DNA from 2 places in the Stenotrophomonas sp. C3(2023) genome. Region 1 is predicted to be linked to the other one. Evidence: riboswitches for the same ligand, from Rfam matches in the RefSeq annotation. Region 1 holds a riboswitch; the other holds the start of a gene.
The links. Region 1 has a riboswitch for glycine ahead of gcvP (aminomethyl-transferring glycine dehydrogenase). Riboswitches for the same ligand answer to the same signal wherever they lie in the genome.
Positions count from the first base shown of each region.

Region 2: another riboswitch for glycine. It lies ahead of RZA67_RS14295 (trimeric intracellular cation channel family protein); the one in region 1 lies ahead of gcvP (aminomethyl-transferring glycine dehydrogenase).

Region 1 is NZ_JAWJLO010000001.1:2,529,757-2,537,123, forward strand. Features, by position in the region: gene RZA67_RS11360 (M2 family metallopeptidase) at 1-1,259, shown strand, start outside; gene RZA67_RS11365 (hypothetical protein) at 1,365-1,757, opposite strand; gene RZA67_RS11370 (multidrug effflux MFS transporter) at 1,827-3,029, opposite strand; glycine riboswitch at 3,312-3,414, shown strand; gene gcvP (aminomethyl-transferring glycine dehydrogenase) at 3,477-6,347, shown strand; gene RZA67_RS11380 (hypothetical protein) at 6,696-6,968, shown strand; gene RZA67_RS11385 (amino acid permease) at 7,037-7,367, opposite strand, start outside.
Region 2 is NZ_JAWJLO010000001.1:3,216,511-3,223,877, reverse strand. Features, by position in the region: gene RZA67_RS14305 (fimbria/pilus outer membrane usher protein) at 1-462, shown strand, start outside; gene RZA67_RS14300 (3-deoxy-7-phosphoheptulonate synthase) at 718-1,806, shown strand; gene RZA67_RS14295 (trimeric intracellular cation channel family protein) at 3,421-4,038, opposite strand; glycine riboswitch at 4,121-4,223, opposite strand; gene RZA67_RS14290 (GIY-YIG nuclease family protein) at 4,368-4,634, shown strand; gene RZA67_RS14285 (NAD(P)/FAD-dependent oxidoreductase) at 4,803-6,095, opposite strand; gene RZA67_RS14280 (NYN domain-containing protein) at 6,207-6,995, shown strand; gene RZA67_RS14275 (glutathione S-transferase family protein) at 7,060-7,367, shown strand, end outside.

The sequences.
Region 1 (7,367 bases):
GGGAGCAGGTCAAGCCCATGTACGAGCAGCTGCACTGCTACGCACGCGGCAAGCTGGACGCCACCTACGGCAAGGACAAGGCCGAGGTGGGCAACGGTCTGATCGCCGCGCACCTGCTGGGCAACATGTGGCAGCAGGATTGGTCCAATCTGTGGGACCAGCTGGAGCCCTACCCCGGCGTCGGCAGCCTGGACATCACCGCCGCGCTGGAAAAGCAGTACCAGACCAACCTGAGCGCTGCGCTGGCCCGCGCCGGCGGCAGCACGAACGTCGAGGGCCTGTACCGCGCGCAGCGTGACGCCGAACTGCGCACCGCCCGGCAGATGACCGAACGGGCGCAGGACTTCTACGTTTCGCTGGGCATGCCGGAACTGCCGAAGTCGTACTGGGAAAAGACCCAGTTCATCAAGCCCAATGACCGCGACGTGGTCTGCCACGCCAGCGCGTGGGACATGAACATGGACGGCGACGTGCGCACCAAGATGTGCATCAAGCCGAACGAAGAGAACTTCACCACGATCTACCATGAGCTGGGGCACATCTATTACGACCTGGCCTACAACCCGCTGCCGCCGATGTTCCAGGGTGGCGCCAATGATGGTTTCCACGAAGCGATCGGCGACACCATCGTGCTGGCGATGACGCCGAAGTACCTCAGCTCGATCGGCCTGGTCGACGCGCCGAGCGAAAGCCGCGAAGCGGTGATCAACAACCAGATGCGCATGGCGTTGTCGGGGGTGTCCTTCCTGCCGTTCGGCCTGATGATCGACCGTTGGCGCTGGGGTGTGTTCGATGGCTCGATCACGCCGGACAACTACAACAAGGCCTGGTGGGAACTGAAGGCGCGCTACCAGGGCGTCGCCCCGGCCAGCGAGCGTGGCGAGGAGTTCTTCGACCCGGGTGCCAAGTACCACGTGCCCGGCAACACGCCCTACACCCGCTACTTCCTGGCGCGGATCCTGCAGTTCCAGTTCTACAAGGGGCTGTGCGACGCCGCCGGCTACACCGGTCCGCTGCACGAGTGCAGCTTCTACGGCAACAAGGCAGCCGGGCAGAAGTTCTGGGCGATGCTGAGCAAGGGCGCCAGCCAGCCGTGGCAGGCCACGCTGAAGGAGCTGACCGGCACCGACAGGCTCGACGCCGGCCCGATGATCGAGTACTTCACCCCGGTCAACGAGTGGCTAAAGCAGCAGAACCAGGGTCAGATGTGCGGCTGGCAGGCCAGCGCCGCAGCTCCGGCAGCACCGGCAGCACCGTGACATCAGGGGCGGATCGGCAACGGTCCGCCCCGCCACCCCGGGCAGCCGGGCATCGCCCGGCCCTGCCCACCGGCGGCAGCCGGCGCACGGCGTCGCCGCGCTGCTTCAGCCCGCTTTGTGCGCGGCCATCGCGGCGGCCAGCTCGGCCTTGAACTCGTCGAACGTCTGCCCCTTGGCCTTCGCTTCGGCCTCAGCGGCATCGCGCAGCGCGTCGGAGTACGCCAGCCGCACCGGTGTGCCCTGCCGCTCGTGCAGCTCGCCGGCCTGCATGATCAGCGCCAGTACCTGGGCGGCGCTTTCCGACTGCCCGGCGATGCGGCCATCCATGCCCAGCACCCATTCGCCGTCGCGACGCACAACACCGGCCAGCAGGGTCCGTGCCTGATCACGCAGCTCGGCATGCGGCTCCACCGGCGATGCGTTGGCCTTGGCCTTGTTGGCGGCGATCTGTTCGTTGCGGCGACGCAGGTCGCGGCGCAGTTTGGAGGTAGTCGACATCGTCAGACCAGGGCAGTGGGGGCGCAAGGATAACGCAGGGCAGACACGGCAGGCGTGCAGGGATGCCACTCAGGCCTTGAGCGAACGGCGGTGCTCCCAGTACCAGAAGGCAAAACCGGCGGCGAAAAACGCGGCCTGGCCCAGCGCCAGATGCAGCGGACTGCTGTTGAGCAGCGGCGAGAACACGCCGGCCACCAGGGTGCTGGCCATCAGCTGCAGGAACGCCTGCAGCGACGATGCCAGCCCGCGCTGGTGCGGGTACATGTCCAGCACGGCCAGCGCCAGGACCGGGAAGATCAGCGCCATGCCGAGACCGCCGAGGAAGATCGGCAGCACCGCCCAGGGCAGCACCAGCTGCTCGACCGAACTGACATAGGCAATGTTGAGTAGTGCCGACAGCGCGCAGCAGATGAAGCCGATGCTGACCTGGCGGGTGGGGGTGGTGCGCCCGGCCATGCGCCCGGACAGGAACGAGCCGGCGGTCATGCCGCCGATGGTCGGGATGAACAGCCAGGCAAACCCACCCTCGCCCAGCCGCAGGTGCTGCATCACGTAGGACGGTGCCGAGGAAATGTAGAGGAAGATGCCGCCGAAATTGATGCTGCCAGCCAGTGCCAGACGCATGAAACGCGCATTGCGCGCAATGCGCAGGTAATCGCGCACCAGGCTGCGCGGCGACAGCGTGACCCGCGCCTCCGGCGGGTGGGTTTCGGGCAGGAAGCGGGCGGTGGCCACCAGCAGCACCAGCGAGAACACCACCAGGAACCAGAAGATCAACGGCCAGCCGGCGCCGCTGAGCAGAATCCAGCCCCCGATGATCGGAGCGATCGCCGGGGCGATGCCGAAGATCATTGAAACCTGGCTCATCAGCCGCTGCGCGTCGTCGCCGTGGTACAGATCGCGGATCACCGCACGGCCGACGATCATGCCCACACCGGCCGACACGCCCTGCAGTGCGCGGAACACCAGCAGGGTGCCCAGATCGGTGGACAGTGCGCAGCCCACCGAGGCACCGACAAACACCGCCAGCCCGGCCAGGATCACCCGCTTGCGGCCCAGCGCGTCGGACAGCGGACCGTGGGCCAGGCTCATCAGGCCGTAGAACAGCAGGTAGATGCTGACGGTCTGCTGGACGGCCACCTCGTCCACCGCCAGGCGCTGGGCCAGCTGCGGGAAGGCCGGGAAGATGGTGTCGATGGAGAACGGACCGAACATTGCCAGGCCGGCCAGCAGCAGCGCGAGACGACGGGTCGATGGGGAGGCGGCGGTCATGAGAGAGTCCGGGCAGCGCGCGACAAACGCAGCAGGCACCGCGCTCACTGCCCTGCAGGGCATCGAGGCGGCGCCAGATGAATAGGAGAATGCCCGCATTCTATGCCCAGCGGACCGGCATTTCCATTCGCTTGCCCTCGTGGCCGTACTGAGACCCATGCGCCATTCATCCGCCACCGCGGCGCGCAGGCTGGCTATAATCGACAGGCAACACGGTGGGAGAAGCGGAACACCGCTGCCGAAGGCGCAACGCCCGTAATCGCTCAGGCCCGATACCACCTGCATCAAAACTCTGGAGAGACCGGTGTTATCCGGCGCCGAAGGGGCACGAAGCTGCGGCCAGCCGCGCTTTTAAACTCTCAGGCAAAAGGACAGAGGGGCGCCCCGCAAGTCCGCCAGCCGGCGGCTTGTGCCCGTGCGTGCGCCCTCTCTGACGGATCCTTTGCCATGTCCCAGAACACCCCTACCCTGCGTGAGCTCGAACACACCAATGCGTTCGTGGAGCGTCACATCGGCCCCAACGACGCCGAGATCGCGCAGATGCTCGACGTGCTCGGCCACGCGTCGCTGGATGCGATGACCGACGCGATCGTCCCGGCCCGGATCAAGTCGCCGGCGCCGCTGGCCCTGCCCGGTTCGATGACCGAGGTGCAGGCGCTGGCAAAGATCCGTGCCATTGCCGACAAGAACAAGGTGCTGCGCAGCTTCATCGGCCAGGGCTACTACGGTACCCATACGCCGAACGTCATCCTGCGCAACATCCTGGAGAACCCGGCCTGGTACACCGCCTATACCCCGTACCAGGCGGAAATCTCGCAGGGCCGCATGGAAGCGCTGATCAACTTCCAGACCCTGTGCGCCGACCTGACCGGCATGGAAATCGCCAATGCCTCGCTGCTGGACGAGGCCACCGCGGCGGCCGAAGCGATGACGCTGGCCAAGCGCTCGGCAAAATCGAAGTCCGACGTGTTCTTCGTGCACGACGCCGTGCACCCGCAGACGCTGGAACTGCTGCGCACGCGCGCCGAGCCGATGGGCATCGTGCTGCGCGTTGGCACCCCGGCCGAGGCCATGGAAGCCGAAGCGTTCGGCCTGCTGCTGCAGTATCCGGACACCTTCGGCCAGGTTGGCGATTACAAGGCTCTGGTTGACGCGGTCCATGCGCGTGGCGGTCTGGTGGCCGTGGCCACCGACCTGCTGGCGTTGACCCTGCTCGCCGCACCCGGCGAGTGGGGCGCGGACATCGTGGTCGGCAACAGCCAGCGCTTCGGTGTGCCATTCGGCTTCGGTGGCCCGCACGCCGCGTTCATGGCCTGCCGCGATGCCTACAAGCGCTCGATGCCGGGCCGCCTGATCGGCGTGTCGATCGATGCCGAAGGCAAGCCGGCCTACCGCCTGACCCTGCAGACGCGTGAGCAGCACATCCGCCGCGAGAAGGCCACCTCCAACATATGCACCGCGCAGGTGCTGCTGGCGGTGATGGCCTCCATGTACGCGGTGTACCACGGCCCCGAAGGCCTGACCCGGATTGCCCGCCGCACCCATCGTCTGGCCGCGATCCTGGCCGCTGCGCTGGGCAAGGCCGGCGTGCAGGTCGGCAGCGACTTCTTCGATACGCTGCACATCACCGGCGTTGACGCCGACAGCGTGCATGCCAAGGCCCGTGCGGCCGGCTACAATCTGCGCGGCATCGACAGCGGCGCGCTGGGCATCAGCCTGGATGAAACCACCACCCGCGAGGACATCGTCGCGCTCGGCGCACTGTTCGGTGCCGAGGTGGATGTCGATGCGCTCGATGCCAGCACTGCCGATGCGCTGCCGGCCGGCCTGCTGCGGCAGTCGCGCTTCCTCGAGCATCCTGTGTTCAACACGCACCACAGCGAGCACGAACTGCTGCGCTATCTGCGTTCGCTGGCGGACAAGGACCTGGCGATGGACCGCACGATGATCCCGCTGGGCTCGTGCACCATGAAGCTCAACGCCACCGCCGAGATGATCCCGGTGACCTGGCCGGAGTTCTCGCAGATCCACCCGCTGGTGCCGGCCGACCAGGCGCTGGGCTACAAGGAACTGATCGAGACGCTCGAAGCGATGCTGGTCGAATGCACCGGCTACGATGCGGTGAGCCTGCAACCCAATTCCGGCGCGCAGGGTGAGTACGCCGGCCTGCTCGCCATCCGCGCCTACCACCGCTCGCGCGGCGAAGGCCATCGCGATATCTGCCTGATTCCGGATTCGGCGCATGGCACCAACCCGGCGTCGGCGCAGATGTGCGGCATGAAGGTCGTGGTGACCAAGACCGATGCCAATGGCAACGTCGATGTCGAGGACATCCGCCGCAACGCCGAGAAGTACAGCGACCGTCTGGCCGCGATCATGATCACCTACCCCTCCACGCACGGCGTGTTCGAGGAGGAAGTGGTGGAGATCTGCGAGATCATCCACCAGCACGGCGGCCAGGTGTACACCGACGGTGCCAACATGAACGCCCTGGTCGGTGTGGCCAAGCCGGGCAAGTGGGGCTCGGACGTGTCCCACCTCAACCTGCACAAGACCTTCTGCATTCCGCACGGCGGCGGCGGTCCGGGCGTGGGCCCGTGCGCGGTCAAGGCGCACCTGGCGCCGTTCCTTCCCGGCAAGCTGGGCGACAACGGCGCGGTCGGCATGGTCTCGGCGGCCAGCTTCGGCAGCGCCTCGATCCTGCCGATCAGCTGGATGTACATCGCGATGATGGGCAGCGACGGCCTGCGCAAGGCGACCCAGGTCGCCCAGCTCAATGCCAACTACATCGCCAGGCGCCTGGCACCGCACTTCCGCACGCTGTACACCGGCCGCAACGGTCTGGTGGCCCATGAGTGCATCCTGGACGTGCGCCCGCTGGAAAGAACCAGCGGCATCGGTGCCGAGGACGTGGCCAAGCGCCTGATCGACTTCGGCTTCCACGCGCCGACGCTGAGCTTCCCGGTGGCGGGCACGCTGATGGTCGAACCGACCGAGAGTGAGTCCCTGCATGAGCTGGACCGCTTCATCGACGCGATGATCCAGATCCGCCAGGAAATCGCCGCCATCGAAGATGGTCGCCTCGACCGCGAGGACAATCCGCTGAAGAACGCGCCGCACACCGCCACGGCGGTCACCGCCAGCGAGTGGACCCACGCCTATCCGCGTGAGCTGGCGGCCTTCCCGCTGCCCAGCCTGAAGCTGGCCAAGTACTGGCCCCCGGTTGCGCGCGTGGACAACGTCTACGGCGACAAGAACGTGATGTGCGCCTGCATTCCGGTGGACGCCTACCGCGACGACGAGGTCGAAGCGGTGTGATCTGCGCGGGCGTGGCGGGCCTGACCCGTCACGCCCCACGCTGTCGCTATCGACGCGTAGGTTTTCTCCGCACGCTCGCTTCTTCTCGCTGGCCCTCGCGGGAGATGCGTGGCCGGACACGTCTGAAACGGGCGGCGGCGCATAGGCGCACAGCCAGCCCCGTCACGAAAGCAGAATTCTCCCGCCAAAGCGGGCGCACGGTCACACCTTGGTGCGGGCGACGGCGCCCCGGCAGCCGATGATCAGTTCCGTCGCGACAACCCGTGTCGCGACGATGCTTCCCGCACCGAGGCATCCGTTGCACCGGCCCAGCTGAGCCGATGCCCACGATTGAACTGGAGAATGCTCATGACCGCTCGTTCCCTGATCGCAGTGCCCCTGCTGCTGTGCGCAGCACTCAGCAGCCCTGTTGCGCTGGCCGGCAACGCAGGCCCCCAAGGCGGGGCCGAAGCCCAGTGTTTCGTCAAATTCGCCCAGTGTCTGATGTCGGGCAACATCATGCAGTGTTTCACCGACCTGAAGGATTGTCTTGCCGGCGGCGGTGACGACGGTGGTGATGACGGGGATGGCGACGGCGGCGATGATGGCGATGGCGGCGACGACGGCGGTCCCAATCCCTGAGTCGGCCGCCCGCTGAAGAACACGGACACGGCCCGCCTGCGCGGGCCGCGTTCCGTTCTGATCGCGGCTCAGCCGCGCAGGCGGCGGGCCACGTTGCTGGCCAGTGCGACGACCGCGGTTAGGGCGACCATCGCCAGGAACTGCAAGCGGGTCTGCTCACCGACCAGCAGCAGGGCGAAGATCAGCGCCAGGATCGCCAACGCGATGCAGGTCAACCAGGGGAAGCCGGCCATCCGGAACGGCAGCCGCACGCCGCTGCGGTCGGCGCGACGCCGCAGCACCAGTTGCGAGAGCAGCGAGAACGTCCACACCAGCAGACAGGTCGAGCCGACGATGTTGAGCAGCACCGGCAGGACCTTGCCCGGGAACAGCAGCTCCATCACCGCGGCCGCGAAACCG
Region 2 (7,367 bases), 690 kb from region 1:
GACTACCGCCTGAACTACACGCTCAGCCAGCAGCGTGACTCCACCGCACCCGGCCAGCACACCGACAGTGCGCGGGTGAGCTACCAGGCCGACGCCGCCCGCTGGAGCCTGGGCTACAGCCATTCCGCCGAGCGCCAGCGCGCCGATGCCAGCCTGGAGGGCAGCATCGTGGCGTGGTCGCGCGGGGTGGTGCTGGGCCAGCCATTGGGCGATACGGTCGGCATCATTGAAGCGCCCGGCTTCCGCCACAGCGCGGTGGATGGCCAGCTGGCCACGCGCACCGATGCACGCGGCCGTGCCATCGTGTCCTACCTGACCCCCTATCGCGTCAACCGTCTGGGCCTGGACAGCCTGGAGATGGGAGACACCTACGACTTCGACAGCCTGTACCGCGAAGTGGTGCCGACCTACGGCGCCATCCTGATCGTGCCGATCAAGCCGGAACCGATGCCGGCGCTCTGACGCATGCGTTCACGACCGCTGTTGCCGTTGCGCATGAAACTGTTGGCGCTTGCAGAACCCTGTGCTATCAATACAACCCATGAACGCACACCGCGCCAGCTTTTACTTCTGGTATTACTTTCCGAAGCCACTGGCGGAGGAAGGATTGCGCTCACCCTGAAGAAAGTTTCAGACGCATTCCCGAAAGCCGCCAGCGAACCTGGCGGCTTTTTTCATGTCGCCACGCTGGGGCACCCCCACAAACGGAGAACCCCCATGGCCCCGCACACCGACGACCTTCGCATCCGCAACATCCAACCCCTGACCCCGCCTGCACAGTTGCTGGCCATGCTGCCCTGTGACGAGCAGGCATCGGATACCGTGGCTGCCTCGCGCGCTGCACTGCATGCCATCCTGCATGGTCAGGACGATCGGCTGGCCGTGGTGGTGGGTCCCTGCTCGATCCACGACCCGGTAGCGGCGATGGAGTACGCGCAGAAGCTCAGGCCGCTGCGCGAAGCGCTGGCCGGGGAGCTGGAGATCGTCATGCGCGTCTACTTCGAAAAGCCGCGCACCACCGTGGGCTGGAAGGGACTGATCAACGACCCCGACCTGGACGGCAGCTTTAACATCAACAAGGGCCTGCGCGTGGCGCGCGGCCTGTTGCGTGACATCAACAAGCTCGGGCTGCCGGCAGGTGTCGAGTTCCTCGACGTCATTTCCCCGCAGTACATCGCCGACCTGGTGGCGTGGGGTGCAATTGGTGCCCGCACCACCGAGAGCCAGGTGCACCGCGAGCTGGCCTCCGGCCTGTCGTGCCCGGTCGGGTTCAAGAACGGTACCGACGGCAACATCAAGATCGCTGCCGATGCGGTGGGTGCGGCGTCCAACCCGCATCACTTCCTGTCGGTCACCAAGCAGGGCGGCACGGCCATCGTCTCCACCGCCGGCAACCCGGACTGCCATGTCATTCTGCGCGGTGGCAAACAGCCGAACTACGATGCCGACAGCGTGGCCGACGCCTGCCAGGTGCTGGCAAAGGCCGGCCTGCCAACCCGCCTGATGGTCGATGCCAGCCACGCCAACAGCCTGAAGAACCCGGACAACCAGCCCAAGGTGATCGATGACATCGCCCGCCAGCTGGAAGACGGGCAGCAGCGCATCGTCGGTGTGATGATCGAAAGCAATCTGGTCGGTGGGCGCCAGGAACTGGTGGCGGGCCAGCCGCTGGTGCACGGCCAGAGCATCACCGACGGCTGCATCGACTGGGCCAGCACCGAGCAGGTGCTGCAGCGTCTGGCCGACGCGGTGCGCACGCGTCGCACCGCCCAGTGCGTGGTGGTGGAAGCAGACAAGGCCGCCTGAGCGCGGCAGAGGTGTGGATGGCGGCTTGCAGCCTGCGGGGGCGCAGCCGCGATCGGCGGTGACCGGAGTTGGAGGTCACCGCATCTACACCGGCGATGCGCCTGGCGCTGTGCGAACACGCCAGCGCCAGGTACATCGCCGGGGTGGAAGAATGAGCAGTTCAGCCACTTTGCGGTTCGCACCGCGTTCCGGTTGGACGTACTCCAGCCGTGGCGCATCAAGCCCCTGTCGCAGCGCTCGGGCGTGTCGCCGCCGAGCCCATTTTATCCGCAGTCCGAATGCAGCGCACACTCCGGTGCGCCGCCGGTTGCCGCCGCGGCAAACGGCGCGTGACATGGAGCCTTTCAGGCTTCTGGACGCGCCGCGATGGGGAAAGGAAAGCATGCAAGCGCACTGCGCACGCAGTGCGCTCTCGCCGCACTGCTGCTGGCAGCCGGAAGTGCTGCAGCCGAACAGGTGGGGGAACGTTGGCGTGCCAACGGCTCGCGCAACAACGGAACCGAGCGCGCTAAAAGATGACCTGTGAAATTCCAGCACCACGTGTGAAGTTTTATACGCAGAGAGACGAGGCATCATTTTTTGAGAGGTTGCAGTCGTTGCCTGCAGTTACTGGTATCCAGGGTGAGGGGAGGGTGATTTACATCTCAGTGTGTGAGGAGGAATTGGACTACGAGCAAGTCATGGAGTTGATAGCCGTATTCTCGCGTTACAACGTCGGTCTGCATAATCTCAGAGTCTTGAATACCAGACAGTTCCCTTGGCTTCTCGAAAGTGACGCGTTCTGGTACGAAGAGATGTTCGGCTCAAACGTCTGACGGCGCGGCTGTTGACAAAGAATATGCAGGGCTGCCAAACGAGATTACTTTGGCCGAGAAATCTCATGGAGACCATGGTAGGGGGTGGGAGGAAGGGCAGCCCGGAAATCGACGCGTCAGGTCCTGGCGCAGGCGCATCGGCAGGCATCGGCGCCCAGGTATCAGGCGGCCTACAAATGTGCGAAACGAGGTATTGGTGCTCGCAGTGAGGAAAAATCCGTATGAAGACGCGAAGCTGAGAAGGTACGTCTTGGTGTTCTTGACTGCAATGGCAGGGATGGGGGTGCCGGTTGGGTTGGATATGCTTTTCTCGATCAAGCTTCCTATCGTGGTGGACTTCGCATTTTGGCTCGTTGCTGCGTCAACAATTGTGCTCTGCTGCGCTCATGTCTGGGAGACATACTTAAGCGCTCACTGCCGGAGTGGTTCGAAACGCTCGAAGTGAGGTCGATCACCAGCGCTCCTCATCGTGATGGCACCGCTGTTCCAGAAGTCGTATCCATGGCCCGGGGAGGGTGATTTGCATTTCAGTGTGCGAGGAGGAACTTGACGACGAGCAGGTCATGGAGTTGATAGCCGTGCTATAGAGGGTTGGTCTGCACAGGCTCAGCGGAACAAATGCCGCCTGCTTCCCTTGGCTCCGCGAAACGCGATGCATTTCTGGTGCGAAGAGATGTTCGGTCCCACCGGGTGATCGCGCCGGCACTCTGAAGTTCTTCGGAACTGCGAAACAACGTCACTGCCACCACCACCATGGGTCGCTCTGCACAGAGTCCCCCGTCGGAAGCGCGTGTCGCCCTCAGTGCACTTCGTCGTGGTAGACGAACTTGGGCATTTCCCAGCGGTAATGGATGGCCAGCAGGCGCAGCGCGAAGCCGCCGCCCAGGCAGCACAGGATGGCGGTGGCATCGGTCACGCCCCAGTGCAGCAGCAGCAGGTAGGCCGCGCCGGTGAGCAGCGAGATGATGGCGTAGAGTTCTTTCTGGAAAATCAGCGGTACCTCGTTGCAGAGGATGTCGCGCAGCACGCCGCCGAACGCCCCGGTGAGCATGCCGGCGATGAGCACGATGGGCATCGCGTGGCCTGCGTCACGGGCGATGCTGCAGCCGATCAGGGTGAAGGCGATCAGCCCCAGCCCATCAAGCACAAGAAACGTGCGGCGGAAGTGGTGCATCCAGCGCGCGACCCAGGTGGCGATGAGCGCTGCGCATACGGTGAAGCCGAGATACTCCGGATGCTGCACCCAGCCCAGCGGATAGTGGCCGAGCAGGATGTCGCGCAGCGAGCCGCCGCCGAGCGCGGTGACACAGGCAATCATCACCACGCCGAACAGGTCCATGCGGCGGCGGCCGGCAGCAAGCGCGCCGGTCATGGCTTCGGCGGAAATGGCAATGAGGTAGATGATGGACAACAACATGGGCAGGCTCCGGATGCGGTGAGGCCGGCCATGCCATGCACCCCGCGGCCTGCGCAGCGGAGAAGCAGGGATGGACCGGTGCCGCTCCCGCTGTCCTTTTGCCTGAGAGTTCAGCGGCGTGGCCGCGTGCCCCTTCGGCGGATCATCGCGGGCGTGCCCGGTGACCTCTCTCCAGCTCGGCGTGTCGAATGCATGGTTGATGGGGTTCCACCCCACCGGCCTGAGCGATCATGGGAGCCTGCGCCTTCGGCGGGCGCCCGCGTGGCGCCTCTCTCCTGCATTCGGCCCGCAGTGTAACCGCTGCAGTGCAACAAAGGGATAATGCGCCGATGGCCCGTTCACCCGCTCCCTGGTTTCTTTACCTGCTTGAATGCCAGGACGGCAGCTATTACGCGGGCATCAGCACCGATGTGCAGGCGCGCTTTGCCGCCCACGTGGCCGGCAAGGGGGCACGTTACACCCGGGCACGGCCGCCGTTGCGCGTGCTGGCGTGGCGGCAGTATCCCGACCGTGCCAGCGCGTCGCGCGCCGAATGGGAGCTCAAGCGCCAGCCCCGTGCGCGAAAGCTGGCGTGGCTGCAGAGGCCGGTACCGTAACGCCGGGCGCTGCCCGGCGAGCGCGCAGCGCGGCGGGGTTGCCGGTGATCTGTCACGGGTAGAGCCGACCCGACGGTCGGCTCACCGCGCGCAGCGCGGCGGGTTATCGCTATCTATCCGGAGAGCAGCCGACCATGGGGTCGGCTCCACGCGACGGGGGGATGACCATCATCCGGGTCCGGAGGTATACGGTCGGCGGTCGTCGCGGTCGTTGCCGAAGATGATCCGCGCGCTGCGCTGGTAGCTCCAGTACGCGACGGCCCAGTTCAGCAGCACCACGATGCGGTTGCGGAAGCCGATCAGGAAAAACACGTGGGCAGCCAGCCAGAACCACCAGGCCAGCACACCCGACAGCTGCAGCTTGCCCAGGTGCACGATGGCGGCCATGCGGCCGATGGTGGCCAGGTTGCCGTAGTCGGCGTACGTGAATGCGCCCGGCTCGGCTTTGACATGCAGGCGCGCCCGGACGGTGTCAGCCACATGCCTGCCCATCTGCTTGGCCGCCGGTGCAACGCCCGGTACCGGGCGTCCGTCGGCCTGCTGAAGTGCGGCCAGGTCGCCGGCGACGAAAACCTCCGGGTGTCCGGGAATGGTCAGGTCAGGCTCCACCAGCACGCGCCCGGCGCGGTCCAGCGGCACCTCAAGTGCACGGCCCAGCGGCGAAGCGGCCACGCCGGCGGCCCACACCACCGTGCGCGCCGGCACGAAGGTGTCGCCCAGCTGGAAGCCCTTGTCGTCGATGTGGCTGACCGGCGTGCCGGTCAGTACTTCAACGCCGAGCTTCTCCAGCTGACGGCGGGCTTTCAGCGACAGCACCTCGGGGAAGCTGGAGAGCACCCGCGGGCCGGCTTCCACCAGACGCACCTTGGCCGAGGCCGGGTCGATATGGCGGAACTCGTTGCGCAGCGTGTGCCTGGCAATCTCCGCCAGGGTGCCGGCCAGCTCGACACCGGTAGGGCCGCCGCCGACAATGGCAAAACTCAGCCACGCCGCTTTCTTTTCCGGGTCTGGTTCGGCCTCGGCGCGCTCGAAGGCCAGCAGCAGTTTGCGGCGCAGCGCGATGCCATCATCCAGTGTTTTCAGGCCCGGCGCGTCCGCTGCCCATTCGTCGTGCCCGAAGTAGGCATGGGTGGCGCCGCTGGCCAGCATCAGCGTGTCATAGGGCACCGCACTGCCATCAGCCAGCTGAATCTGCCGGGCGTGCTTGTCGATGGAGACCACCTCGCCCAGGCGCACTTCCACATTGCGCTGGTGGCCGAGGATGTGCCGCAGTGGTGCGGCGATGTCCGGTGCCGAGAGGCCCGCCGTAGCCACCTGGTAGAGCAGCGGTTGGAACAGGTGGTGGTTGCGGCGGTCGACCAGGGTGATGCGGATGCGTTCGCCGGCCAGGGCGCGGGTGGCCCAGAGACCGGCAAAACCGCCGCCGACGATGACCAGGTGGGGGATGCTGTCGCGGCTCATCGGCACGCTCCTGCAGGGTGGTGGGGGCGCCGCCGATGATCGCATGTCGCATGCACCGATGACGTGTGGGACGATGGGGCCAGCCAGCTTTCCGTCATCTGTGGAGTGGTCATGAGCGAACCGGAAAAACGTATTGCCTTGTTGATCGACGCTGACAACGCGCCGGCCTCGAAGATCGATGAAGTGCTGGCCGAGGTCGCTCGTTACGGCGTGGCCAACGTCCGCCGCGCCTACGGCAACTGGAAAAGCCCACGGCTCAAAGGCTGGGAAGCGGTACTGCACGAATATGCGATCCGTCCGATCCAGCAGTTCGCCTACAGCCGGGGCAAGAACGCCTCGGACATGGCGATGGTCATCGATGCGATGGACATGCTTTACGCGCGCAACCTCGATGGCTTTGCGATTGTCTCCAGCGATGCTGATTTCACCCCGCTGGTGATGCGCCTGCTGACCGATGGCGTCAAGGTGTATGGATTTGGCGAAAAGAAAACGCCGGAGGCGTTTGTGAACGCCTGTTCGAAGTTCACCTACCTTGAAGCCCTTGGGCAGAACCATGCGGTCGTGCCCGAGCCCGAGGCCGATGCGAACCAGGAGCCTGTCGTGCAGGGCAACGGCGGCGACGAGGCGCGTCCGCGCAAGAGTGGGCCGGAAATGCGCAGCGACACCCGGCTGGTGAAGATGCTGCGCCGTGCGGTGGCCTCGGCCGAAGCGGACGATGGCTGGTCGCACCTGGGGCCGGTGGGCAGCCAGATCGGCAACCAGGCCTCGTTTGATTCGCGTAACTATGGCTACGGCAAGCTGAGCGACCTGTTGGCCGCCATCGGGCTGTTCGAGCTGAAGAAGGACGGCAAATCAACCTATGTGCGGCCGCTGCCGAAGAAGGGCGGCAAGCCGGCGTGAGCCGATGGGCGTATGGTAGCGGCACCGCGCCGGTCGCCGGCGCTTTTCGGGTGATGGAAGAGCCATGTTGAAGATCTGGGGCCGGCGCAATTCGAGCAACGTGCGCAAGGTCATGTGGTGCGCCGAGGAGATCGGCCTGCCTTATGAATCCATTGAAGTCGGTGGCAGTTTTGGCGGCACCCAGTCGCCGGAATACCAGGCGATGAACCCCAACGGGTTGGTCCCTGTCATCGAGGACCATGGGCTTACGGTGTGGGAGTCCAATGCGATCGTGCGCTACCTCTCGGCGCGCTATGCGCTGGGCACACTGTATCTGGAAGATCCGGTGGCGCGCGTGCAGGGCGAGAAGTGGATGGACTGGAGCACCTCGCG